One region of the Gordonia cholesterolivorans genome, then DNA from elsewhere that is predicted to be linked to it. Evidence: riboswitches for the same ligand, from Rfam matches in the RefSeq annotation. Region 1 holds a riboswitch; the other holds the start of a gene.
What was found. A riboswitch is a leader RNA that binds a small molecule or an ion and turns the genes downstream of it on or off. The one in region 1 is predicted to bind cobalamin.
Positions count from the first base shown of each region.

Region 2: it holds a riboswitch for cobalamin, as region 1 does, so the genes downstream of both, metE (5-methyltetrahydropteroyltriglutamate--homocysteine S-methyltransferase) here and ABFX36_RS17320 (ABC transporter substrate-binding protein) in region 1, are expected to answer to the same signal.

Region 1 is NZ_BAAARB010000026.1:9,541-15,758, forward strand. It holds gene ABFX36_RS17300 (MFS transporter) at 1-224, opposite strand, end outside; gene ABFX36_RS17305 (TetR/AcrR family transcriptional regulator) at 224-772, opposite strand; gene ABFX36_RS17310 (TetR/AcrR family transcriptional regulator) at 854-1,411, opposite strand; gene ABFX36_RS17315 (acyl-CoA thioesterase) at 1,461-2,261, shown strand; cobalamin riboswitch at 2,300-2,485, shown strand; gene ABFX36_RS17320 (ABC transporter substrate-binding protein) at 2,515-3,480, shown strand; gene ABFX36_RS17325 (FecCD family ABC transporter permease) at 3,488-4,528, shown strand; gene ABFX36_RS17330 (ABC transporter ATP-binding protein) at 4,525-5,337, shown strand; gene ABFX36_RS17335 ((2Fe-2S) ferredoxin domain-containing protein) at 5,337-6,071, shown strand; gene ABFX36_RS17340 (hypothetical protein) at 6,158-6,218, shown strand, end outside.
Region 2 is NZ_BAAARB010000006.1:105,298-111,515, forward strand. It holds gene ABFX36_RS07850 (acetyl/propionyl/methylcrotonyl-CoA carboxylase subunit alpha) at 1-534, shown strand, start outside; gene ABFX36_RS07855 (hypothetical protein) at 666-1,022, shown strand; gene ABFX36_RS07860 (hypothetical protein) at 1,067-1,516, opposite strand; cobalamin riboswitch at 1,748-1,981, shown strand; gene metE (5-methyltetrahydropteroyltriglutamate--homocysteine S-methyltransferase) at 2,091-4,442, shown strand; gene ABFX36_RS07870 (FMN-binding glutamate synthase family protein) at 4,587-6,218, shown strand, end outside.

The DNA.
Region 1 (6,218 bases):
GCGGCCGGGACGAGCAGCCCGGCGAGCACCAGCGAGTAGACGTCGACGATCCATAGCAGCTGGGAGGCGGTGGGCTCCAAGTCGGCCGACATCGCGGGAAGAGCGATGTTCAGGATCGTCATATCCATCACGATCACGAGCAGGCTCGCACTCAACACAGCGGTCGCGAGCCAGGCGCGGACGGTGGAGTAGCCGGTGCTCCCCGTGGTGGGTGAGGCAGTCATCACGGTTGTCTTTTCTGCGCCATGAACGGCGCGACGAGAGTGTGCAGGAAGTCTTTGGAGACGACGGTGTTGTGCAATGCCGCGTGCATCACGACGCCGTCGGAGACGATCGCGAGGGCGAGCGCGTTGTCGGGTCCGACGTAATCGCTCAAGATCTCGACGAGATTGGTCTGCCAGCGGAGCGACAGCGCGCGCAGTTCGGGATCGAACAGGCCCGCCGACATCAGCGAGACGTCGGCCGCGACGGCGCGGCTGTCGGCGAGGTAGTCGTGAATCTGATCCACCAGCGCTTCCGCTGACCCGCCGGCCGCGACCAGGCTGCTCCGCACGGCGGCCAGGTCTTCGTCGACCTCCGCGGCGAGCCGCTCCAGGGCCTGGGTGCGCAGGTCGTCGATGGAGGTGAAGTACTGGGTCGTCGATCCCAACGGCACACCCGCACGCTCGGCGACGCGGCGGTGCGTCAGCGCGGCCGGTCCGAGTTCGACCACCAGATCCGCCGCCGCGGCGAGAATCGCCGCCCGCCGTGCCTCCGGGTCGTGCTTGGCCATGACTCCCTCACAATTCTGTACGAATGTACATGTACTTTTGTACAGGGCTGGCGGAGGTCTGTCGACCGAATATCGGAGGGCTCAGCCCCACGTCTCGCGGATGTGTGCCGACAAGGCGTCGAGCGGTGCGGTGGAACGGGTGGCGCGAGAGGTGATGATGGCGCCTTCGAGGGCTGCCACCAGCATGTCGCCGGCGCGTCGGGCGGCGTCCGCGGCCAGTCCGTCGGCCTCGAAGGACGCGGCGATCTGGCCCGCCAGCGTTTGGAAAGCCGTGGCGGCGCGCTCGGCCGCACCCGGGTACTCCGCGGCGGAGGTGGAGGCGGCCACCAGGGGGCAGCCGAGGCGGTAGTCGTGGCGCACCAGGGTCTGCTTCCACTCGTCCACGATGACGATCAGACCCGCCACAGCGGTCCGGCCGTACAGTGCGGCCGCGAGGCGCGACGAGGCGTGCCTGGCCGCCTCGTCGGTGGCCTGCTCCAGCAGTTGCGCCTTGCCGCGGGGGAAGTGCTGGTACATCGAGCGCCGCGCCACGCCGCTGTGCTCCATGAGCTCCGACATTCCGAATCCGTCGGCTCCCTTGCTCCGGAGCAGCTGAGTCGCCGACAGGAGCAGTCGGTCGCGGACGGGGAGTGTTGCCATGCACCCAGGGTACGCGTGAGTAGAACGATCGTTCTGTTACCGTCGACGCATGACTCACGTTTTCGATGAGGCCATCGCCCTCACGCCCACGGCGTCGGACCATGTGGTCCGCGCGCAGACGCATCCCGCGTACAACAACATGGTCGGCCCGTTCGGCGGCATCACGGCCGCGACCGTCGTCAACGGCATCCAGCAGCGGCCCGACGTCCTCGGCGATCCGCTCGCGCTGACCATCAATTACGCGGCACCGATCGCCGAAGGACAGTGGGATCTCGACCTGCGGCCCGTCCGGACCAACCGCACCAATCAGCACTGGGTGGTGACGATCAGCCAATCCGGACAGGTGGCGGCCACCGGCACCGCGGTCTTCGGCGTCGCCCGTGACACCTGGTCCGACACCGAGCCGACGCCTCCGGCCGCACCGCCCGCCGAGGAGGTCGAGGTCAGCGAGTACGTGGACTTCATCGCCTGGGCCAAGAACTACGACAAGCGGTTCGTCGCGGGCGGCATGGACGGGAGGAACGACGCCGACTCGACGTCGACGTTGTGGCTGCGCGACCGGCCCGAGCGGCCGCTCGACTTCCCGGCGCTCACCGCGATGACCGATGTCTTCTACCCTCGTGTCTTTCTCCGGCACGGAACCTACATGCCGGCGGGCACCATCACCCTGACCACGTATTTCCACGCCACCGCGCAGGAACTCGAGGCGCATGGAACCGGACACGTCCTCGCGACGGCGCGCGCCGCCCGGTTCGGGCACGGTCACTTCGACCAGTACGGACAGCTCTGGTCGGGCGAGGTGCTCCTCGCGACCACGCACCAGCTCGTGTACTTCAAAGACCCCGCCTGATTCGAGGTCGCCCGAGTGTCCCGGCCGTGCCCGGATACACTCGGGCGATACGTCACGGTGCTCGGGAAGTCCGGTGAGAAGCCGGCGCGGTACTCGCCACTGTGAACAGGTCCGGAAGTCGCCGGGAGTGCAGGACTCCAGCCACTGGGTGCTCGTCATCTGGGAAGGTGCGACCGCCGGCAGTCCTGTGTAGCCAGGAGACCGGCCGCGGCGTACCCCGAAGTTCCACGAGTATCTGGAAAGGGGGGTCGCATTGCGCACCCTGAAGAACGCGGTGATCCTGGCCGTCGCCGGCACCGTCCTCACCGTCTCCGCCTGTTCCGGCGACGATCCCGCATCGGGCGCCGACGGCTCGGCGATCAGCCTGCAGAACTGCGGCCGCACCGTCACCCTGAAGAAGCCGGCCGACGCGGCCATCACCGTCAACCAGGGGGCCACCGAGTCGGCCCTGGCCGTCGGCGCCGGCGGGCAACTGGTCGGCACCGCCTACCTCGACAGCGCCATCGCCCCGCAATGGGCCGCAGCCTACGGCGAGATCCCGGTGCTGTCGGAGAAGTACCCCACCCGCGAAGCGGTCCTCGAGAAGCACCCCGACCTGATCGCCGCGTCGTACAGCAGCGCCTTCGACGACAAGGCGCTGGGAAGCCGGCAGTCGTTCGACGACCTCGGTGTGGCGACCTACGTGTCGCCCTTCGGCTGCGAGGACAAGTCGAAGCGTCCGGCCTCGTCCTGGGACGCGGTGGCCGGTGAGACCAGCGACTACGGCGTGCTCTTCGGACGGACGGCCGATGCCGACCGGGTGAACGCCGACATGCGCGCGAAGCTAGCCGACCTCACCGCGAAGTCGGCCGGACGGGGCAAGACGGTTCTGTGGTGGGATTCCTCGACCGACAAGCCCTTCGTCGGTGCCGGCGACGGCGGGCCGCAATTGGTGATCGACGCCGTCGGCGCGAAGAACGTCTTCGGGGATCTCTCCGGCAACTGGGCCGAGACCGGCTGGGAGGCGGTGCTCAAAGCCGATCCGGACGTGATCGTCCTGGTGGACGCCGACTGGGATCCGGCCGCCGCCAAGCGGAAGTATCTGGAGTCCGACCCGGCGCTCAAGGACCTGAAGGCCGTCGCGAAGGGATCGTTCGTGGTGATCCCGTTCGCTGAGAGCACCCCCGGTCCGCGGCTGATCGACGGCGCCGCCAAGCTGTCGGACGCGCTCGCGAAGTAGTCGGCGCGTGCGCGAACGGCTCCGCGGTACACCGGCCCTGGCGGGTTGGCTGGCCGGACTGACGGTCCTGCTGCTGATCAGCATGGCGCTGGGAATCGTGGTCGGATCGGCCGATCTGCCGCTGGGCACGGTGGTGCGAGCGCTCGGCAGCAGCGTGGGCATCGGCACGTCCGATGTGCTCGACGAGAACATCGTCGTTCAGCTGCGGCTGCCGCGGGTGGTCGGAGCGGCACTCATCGGTGCGGGCCTGGCGGTCTGCGGCACCGTCCTGCAGTCGTTGACGGGCAACCAGCTGGCCGACCCGTACATCCTCGGGATGTCCGGCGGTGCGTCTCTCGGCGCCGTGGTGGTGTTGAGCACGGGAGTCGGCATGGGCAGCATGGCCGGTGGCTCAGTGGTCTCCGTCGCAGCGTTTCTGGGGGCGATGGGTTCGCTGCTGCTGGTGTTCGCGATCGCGGTCACGCGCGGGGGCGCGCTGCTTCCGGGCAGACTGATCCTGGCCGGCGTCGCCGTCGGGCAACTCGCCGCGGCGCTGAGTTCGGCGTTGATCTACTTCGGCCCGCACGGCACCGCCGACCGCGTCATGTTCTGGTCGATGGGGTCGGTGGCCGGCATCCGCTGGAACACCCTCGCGCTGACCGCGATCGTCACCGTGTGCACGATCGTCGCCGTGCTGGCCCACGCCCGAACGCTGGACGCCTTCGCCTTCGGTGAACGCGCCGCCGCGAGCCTGGGCACTCACGTGGCCCGCACTCGCTGGGTGCTCTACGCGCTGGTGTCGCTGTGCACCGCCGTCCTGGTGGCGCTGTCGGGGATCATCGGGTTCGTGGGGCTCGTGGTGCCGCACATGGTGCGCTTTCTCGTGGGCCCGCTGCACTATCGGGTCCTGCCGGTGGCGGTGGTGCTCGGGGCATTGGTGGTGGTCTGGGCCGACATCATCGCCCGCGGCGTGATGCCGTCGCGGGAACTGCCGCTCGGGCTCGTCACCTCGGTGATCGGCGTGCCCGCCTTCATCTACCTGCTCCGGCGACAGCGAGGCACCGAATGACCGGGACCGAGACCGGGATGCCCGGCATCGAGATGCGGGCGGTGAGCTTCGCCCGCGGCGAGCGGAGAATCCTCGACGACGTCACGGCCCGGGCGCCCGCCAGCCGATTCACCGGCGTGATCGGCCCGAACGGGTCCGGAAAGTCGACCCTGCTGTCGATGGTGATGCGTTGGCAGCGGCCCGACGCCGGCCAGGTGCTGCTGGGCGGCACCGACGTCCGGGAGTTGGGCCGCCGCGAGTTCGCGCGCACCGTCGCCGAGGTGGAACAGCACTCGGCGACCGTCCTGGAACTGTCGGTGGAACAGATTGTGGAGCTCGGCACCATCCCGCACGCCGGGGGATGGGCCAGGCCGCTCGGAGACGCCGCGCACGAGGCGCATCAGGCCATCGGAACGCTCGGCATCGAGCATCTGCGGCACCGCACCTGGCAGACCCTGTCCGGCGGCGAACGGCAGAAGGTCCAGATGGCGCGGGCGCTGGCGCAGCGCCCGAAGGTCCTCGTCCTCGACGAGCCGACCAACCATCTCGATGTGGCGGCCGGGCTTCACCTGCTGCAGCTGGCCCGGGATCTCGGCCTCACCGTCCTCGCTGCCCTGCACGATCTGCAACTCGCCGCGATGTACTGCGACCACCTCGTCGTGCTCGACGAGGGCCGCGTCCGTGCGCAGGGCAGCGCCTCCGAGGTGCTGACGCCCGAGTTGCTGGCGGACGTCTACGGCCTCGACGCGCAGGTGCTTCGCCATCCGGTCACCGGCGGGCCACTGATCGTCATGTGCGGCGTGGTTTCGGCCACAGGCGGGGAGAAGTGATGATCGACGCCGACTGGGTGATCGTGACGGCGCCGACGGATCGCGGCGCGGATGTGCACGGCGAACTCGCCCGTGCGCTGGGAGAGGTCGCCGAACGCCATCCGGGCACGGTCTTCCGCTCCGCCGTCCTGGGCGGTGAGTCCGACACCGTCACCGAGGTGCTCGACGAGGCGGCCCGCGAGGGCGCCGACTCGGTGGTGGTGCTGAGCGGTCAGACGCTCGCCGACCGAAAGATGGACGCTTGGTTCCGCCGCGTGATCGGGCACTGGCTGCGGAACCGCCCGGCGGGCTCCGCGCCGGATATCAGGATCGGCGGATCGCTTTGCCAGACAACGGATTACGCGAATCTGATCGAGCGGGCTGCCGCCGACGGCGGGGCCCCGGCCCGCGATACCACCGCCCCGCTCGCGACGAAGGCCTGGGACGCGGTTCCCGGGTTCGCGCGACACGTGCTGGTCTGCCGCGGTCCCCGATGCTCGGCGCGAGGGGGCGCCGAGACGCAGTCGGAACTCTCCGCCGAACTCGACGCCCGGCGGCTCGGCGACGACGACGTCCTCATCACGCTCACCGGGTGCCTGTTCCCCTGCTCGCAGGCGCCGGTGGTCGCGGTCTATCCGGACGACGTCTGGTACGCCGGACTCACAGCGGCGCGAGTCGCCGATGTGGTGGAGCGGCACCTGGTGGGAGGTGAACCGATCCGGGAGTGGTTCGGAGACCGATCGGCGAGCCGGTGAACCGGACGCCCGAGCGGAGACGGCCGGGGACGGCCCGGATGTCCGGCAAGTACATTCAGTACTGAAACCACAGTCGAAGGGGACACATGGCGGGCAGGGCGATCCGGATGTCGGTGGCGATGCTGGCGGGTGGCGCAGTGCTCGCCT
Region 2 (6,218 bases), on a different contig from region 1:
ATCCCGTTCCACCGCCACATCGTGTCGAACCCCGCCTTCATCGGCAGCACCGACGAGAACGGCGTCGAGGGCTTCGAGGTCTACACCAAGTGGATCGAGACCGATTGGGACAACCCGATCAAGCCCTTCACCGGCGGTGAGCCGCTCGACGACGAGGACGACACCCAGCGCCAGAAGGTCATCGTCGAGGTCGACGGCCGCCGCGTCGAGGTCTCGCTGCCCGGCGATCTCAACCTGGGCGGCGGTGGCGGCACCAACGGCGCCATCCGCCGCAAGCCGAAGTCGCGCACGCGCAAGAAGGGCGGCGGCGCCGCTGCCTCCGGCGACGCCGTGACCGCGCCGATGCAGGGCACCGTCGTCAAGGTGGCCGTCGGTGAGGGCGACGAGGTCGCCGAGGGCGACCTGGTCGTGGTCCTGGAGGCCATGAAGATGGAGAACCCGGTCACTGCGCACAAGGCCGGCACCATCACCAGCCTGTCCGCCGAGGCCGGTGCCGCGGTCACCCAGGGCACGGTGCTGCTCGAGATCAAGTAGAACCGGATACACCTCCGGCTGTGCCGTTCCGCCTGACCGATGTGGAGTCAGGAGGAACGGCACAGCCCGTTTTCGGAGCCGTGCACGCGCCCGGATCCGGCCGATTCGTGAGCGAACGAGAAGGACCCGTCATGGAAGCTGTCGAGATCAACGCCGGTGCGTGGTATCTTCGCGCCCTGCGGCACGACGAGCGGTTGTCCGATGTGCCCGCGCTCGAGCTCCTCGGCGTCGGCGATCCGGTCGAGTACATCCGAGCCGCCGACGCCGCGTGGGCCGACGAGTCGCGTCTCACGTGGGCGGTGTGCGTCCCCACCACCGGAGAACTCGCGGCGCTGATCGGCGTCGACGCCGCCGGGTCGGTGGCCGGCCTCGCCCGCGACGGCTACGACGCCGCGCTCGCGGCCGCGGTCGATCCCGCCACCCGTTGCGCGAGCGCACTGCTCGACGTCGAAGCGGCGGCTCTGCGCTCCGGACTGCCGGGCCGCTGACCCGGACGCCGCGCATCCAGGTCGCCGCGCATTCAGGCCGGCGCTCAGAGGGGCGAGTCGGCGGGGTTCCCGAGATCGGTGCAGTCGACCAGCACCATGTCGTCGCGGTGCGCGACGAGATACCGCACGGCAGGCAGTCCCGCCCCCAGCTCCGCGATGGCCTCGCGAACGCGTTCGGCTCCCAGGTAGAAGGGTTGGGCGGGACGGCCGCCGAACGCCGCGCGGCACAGACTCGTCGGGCAGTCGGCGGCGGCCTCGATGACGCGTGCGACGGCGATCGAACCGGCATCCGGGCTGTCGAGGGTCTGGATCACCGCCCCCGCCAGACTCGGATGCTGATCGACGAACTTCAGCGCCGCACTCGAGCAGGCGTCGAGACTGTCGTACCACTCGGGGAGATAGAGCGTCGTCGACGAGGTGTCGGGCGCCGGAACCACGCGGGCGCCGAGCGCCACATAGATGTCCTTGCAGCCGCCGGCGCCCAGACTTGACACGCAGGCCATCAGTCGCTGTTCTGTCGGAACATCGCCGTCACCTGCGGGATTCCGCTCGTCTCCACGGGCTACGAGGATGATCCCAGCGACCGGATGAGCCGGTCCGCCGGAGTTAAAATCACCGCCGGATCCCATGCTGCCCAATGGTACCCGGTCCTTTACCATCGATAACTGCAACTGGTTCGCCCGGCCGGGATCACTATGGAGCCCCTGCTTCCCGCCGGGCGTCGACGCGAGTTCGCTGCCGACGGCAGCGACCGCCCGCGAAGAGGGAATCCGGTGAGACTCCGGAGCTGACCCGCAGCGGTATGTCGGAACGACCGCCGTCACACGCACTGGGACCGCCCCGCCCGAGCCACGGCTCACCGGCGGCGGCGCCTGGGAAGCGACGGCCAGTAGAAGCGGGCTCCATTCCTGGCCCGCGCGCCGACGAGCCCGAAGACCTGCCGGATGTATCGAGCGCATCCGCGCCCGGTGGCTGTCCGCCTCGAGGAAACGGGCGACTGACGAACTGCGGTTCGCAGCGCCCGGTATGGCGACGGCTCGAACTACTCATGCAGGAGAAGAACACGTCATGTCCGATGACACGACTATCACCACCGACACCAGAACCACCGACTCGGCGGGCTTCACGGCCACCGTCCCCGGCGTCGCCCGGATCGGCGCCAACCGGGAGCTCAAGCGCGCGGTCGAAGCCTATTGGGCGGGCCGGATCGACGCCGCCGCACTCACCCGGGTCGCAACGGGCATCCGCCGCGACAGCTGGAGCAGACTGATCGACGCCGGTTTCGACTCGGTGCCCGTCAACACGTTCTCGTACTACGACCAGGTGCTCGACACCGCTGTGATGCTCGGCGCGCTGCCACCGCGAGTGGCGGCGATCGACGATCCGCTGGACCGCTACTTCGCCGCCGCCCGCGGCACCGCCGGCGGCCCGGGCCCCGACATCGCACCGCTGGAGATGACCAAGTGGTTCGACACCAACTACCACTATCTGGTTCCGGAGATCGGTCCGGACACCGAGTTCACCCTCGACCCGGGCACAGTCCTCGATGAGATCGCTCAGGCGCAGGCTCAGGGCGTGCCCGCCCGTCCCGTGGTGATCGGACCGATCACCTTCCTCGCGCTCGCCAAGGCGGTCGACGGCGGCCCGACACCGCTGACCCGCATCGACGATCTCCTGCCGCTCTACACCGAGCTCCTCGGCCGCCTGGCCCAGACCGGTGTCGACTGGGTCCAGATCGACGAACCCACGCTGGTGACCGATCAGGCCGACGGTCTCACCGACCTGGCCGAACGCGTCTACGGTGTGCTGTCGGCTGTCCGGACGCGCCCGCGGATCCTGGTGCAGACGTACTTCGGCGATGCGGGCGACCGTCTCGCGGCACTGGCGCGGACCGAGGTGGAGGGCGTCGGAGTGGACCTGGTGACCGGCTCTCCGAACACCGTCCGCACGGCCGATCTGACCGGAAAACTGGTAGTCGCCGGCGTGGTGGACGGCCGCAACGTCTGGCGCACCGACCTCGACGCGGCGCTGGCCGCGCTCGAGTCGCTGCGCGCGCACGCCGGTGCCCTCGCGGTCTCGACCTCGTGTTCCACACTGCACGTCCCGTACACCGTGCGCGGCGAGTTCGAACTCGACCCGGTGCTGCACGGATGGCTGGCCTTCGCCGAAGAGAAGTTCGGCGAGGTGGCCGCGCTCGCTCGGGCCCTGGCGCACGGCCGGGACGACCAGGCGTGCCGGTTCGAGGCGGCGCGCGCGGCACTGGCGTCCCGGGCAGCGGACCCGCGCGTACACGTCGCCGCGGTCCGCGAACGCCTCGCCGGGCTCACTCCGGCCGACTGGACCCGCTCGCCCGCGCCCGACCGCCGTGAGGCGCAGGACGCCGCGCTCGGCCTGCCCGTCCTGCCGACCACGACCATCGGCTCGTACCCGCAGACGGTCGAGATCCGCAAGGCGCGCCTCGCGCTGCGGAATGGAACCATCGACTCGGCGGCCTACCGGTCCCGGATGGAGCAGGAAGTCGCCGCGGTGATCGCCCTGCAGGAGCAGGTGGGTCTGGACGTCCTCGTCCACGGGGAACCCGAGCGGAACGACATGGTCCAGTACTTCGCCGAACAACTCGACGGCTTCTTCGCGACGGCCGCCGGCTGGGTCCAATCGTACGGGTCACGCTGCGTCCGGCCGCCGATCCTCTTCGGCGACGTCCGGCGGTCGTCGCCGATGACGGTCGGCTGGATCACCTACGCGCAGTCCCTGACCGAGAAGCCGGTCAAGGGCATGCTCACCGGCCCGGTGACGATCCTCGCGTGGTCGTTCGTCCGCGACGACCAGCCGCTCGCCGAGACCGCGCGTCAGGTGGCTCTCGCGATCCGGGACGAGACCACCGATCTCGAGCGCGCGGGGGTACCGATCATCCAGGTCGACGAACCGGCACTGCGCGAACTGCTGCCGCTGCGGACCGCCGACCGCGCGGCGTACCTCGACTGGGCGGTGACCGCCTTCCGTATCGCCACCGGCGGGGTCGGCGACGCCACCGCGATCCACACGCATCTGTGCTACTCGGAGTTCGGCGAGGTGATCGGTGCGATCGCCGCGCTCGACGCGGACGTCACTTCCATCGAGGCGGCGCGCTCCCATATGGAGGTCCTCGACGACCTCGACGCGGCAGGCTTCGCCGCCCAGGTGGGTCCGGGCGTCTACGACATCCATTCGCCGCGCGTGCCGGCCGCCGATGAGGTGGCCGCGTCGCTGCGTGAAGCGCTCGACGCGGTGCGCGCCGACCGGCTGTGGGTCAATCCCGACTGCGGGCTCAAGACCCGCCGCACCGACGAGGTCACCGCCGCGCTGCGGAACATGGTCGACGCCGCCCGCCGGGTCCGCGAGGAGATCGCCGCCGATCGGGCCACGGTGCCCGCCACCTGATCGCGACCGGATCCATCGGACACCGCTCACCGGTGACCGATGGATCCGGTGCGCCCGTCCTGCCTCCGGTACCGCCGCGTCCGAACTACAGTGGGAGCCGCCCGATTCCCCGACCGGCGGTGCCCGCGACAAGAGGTGGAGACGATGCTCAGATGGTTGGCTGTTGCCGCGACGTGGGTTCTCGCCGCGGTGTCCTCGACGCTCGTCCTGGTCTCCCCGTGGTGGCTATTCGTCACCGGCGTCCTCGCCTTCATCGCCCTGGTCGGCACGTACGACCTGGTGCAGGCCCGCCACAGCATTCTGCGGAACTATCCGGTGCTCGGGCATTTCCGCTTCCTCATGGAGAGCATCCGGCCGGAGATCCAGCAGTACTTCATCGAACGCGACACCGACGGGACCCCGTTCGACCGGGAGACGCGCACCACGATCTACGAACGCGCCAAGGACGTCAAGGACGTCGACCCGTTCGGCACCCAGCGCGATCCGACGGTGATCGGATACGAGTACGTGCGGCACTCGATCGTCGCGCACTCCGCCACCGACGAGACCCCCACCGTGCGGATCGGCGGGCCGGCGTGCACTCAGCCGTACGACATGGCGATGTACAACGTGTCCGCGATGAGCTTCGGCGCGCTGTCGGCGAATGCGATCCTGGCACTCAACGGCGGTGCCGCCAAAGGCGGCTTCGCACACGACACCGGTGAGGGCGGGCTCAGCTCCTACCATCTGCGGCCCGGGGGCGATCTGATCTGGGAGATCGGCACGGGTTATTTCGGCTGCCGCACCCCCGACGGGCACTTCGATCCCGAGCAGTTCCGTGACAAGGCATCGAACCCGCAGGTCAAGTGCATTTCGATCAAGCTGTCCCAGGGGGCCAAACCCGGTCTCGGCGGAGTGATGCCCGGCCCCAAGGTGACGGCCGAGATCGCGCAGATGCGGGGTGTCCCCGCCGGGCGGTCCGTCGTCTCACCGCCCTCGCACAATGCTTTCCACACCCCCGTCGGGCTGTGCGAGTTCATCGGCCGTCTGCGCGACCTGTCGGGCGGCAAGCCGGTCGGCTTCAAACTGTGCGTCGGTTCGCGCAGTGAGCTCCTCGGCATCTGCAAGGCCATCTGCCAGACCGGGATCGCACCCGATTTCATCATCGTCGACGGGGCCGAGGGCGGCACCGGGGCCGCGCCGGTGGAATTCGAGGACAACGTGGGGACCCCGCTGACCGAAGGCCTGATGACGGTGCACAACGCGCTGGTCGGCACCGGTCTGCGCGACCATATCCGGATCGGCGCGTCGGGCAAGATCACCAACGGCATCGACATCGTCAAGCGCGTGATCCAGGGCGCCGATTTCACCCTCGCGGCGAGGGCGATGATGATGGCCGTCGGATGCATTCAGGCGCAGCAGTGCCACACCAACAAGTGCCCGGTCGGCGTCGCCACCCAGGATCCGAAGCGAGCCCGCGCACTCGACGTGTCCGATAAGACCGAACGGGTCTACAACCTGCAGCGCCACGTCGTCGACAACGCCAAGCAGTTCGTCGCGTCGATGGGGCTGACGAGCTTCGACGATCTCCACCCGTCGATGCTGATGCGGACGGTGGGGCCGAACAGATCGAAGTCGTACGCGGAGATCTACGAGTGGCTCGCGCCGGGCGAACTGCTGACCCGCCCGCCGGAGTCGTGGCGCGAGGACTGGGAGTACGCGAGTGCGGAGTCCTTCGTCCTCACGAGTGCGCACGAACCCGATCCGTCACACCGGCCGCCGAGCCACGGCAGCACC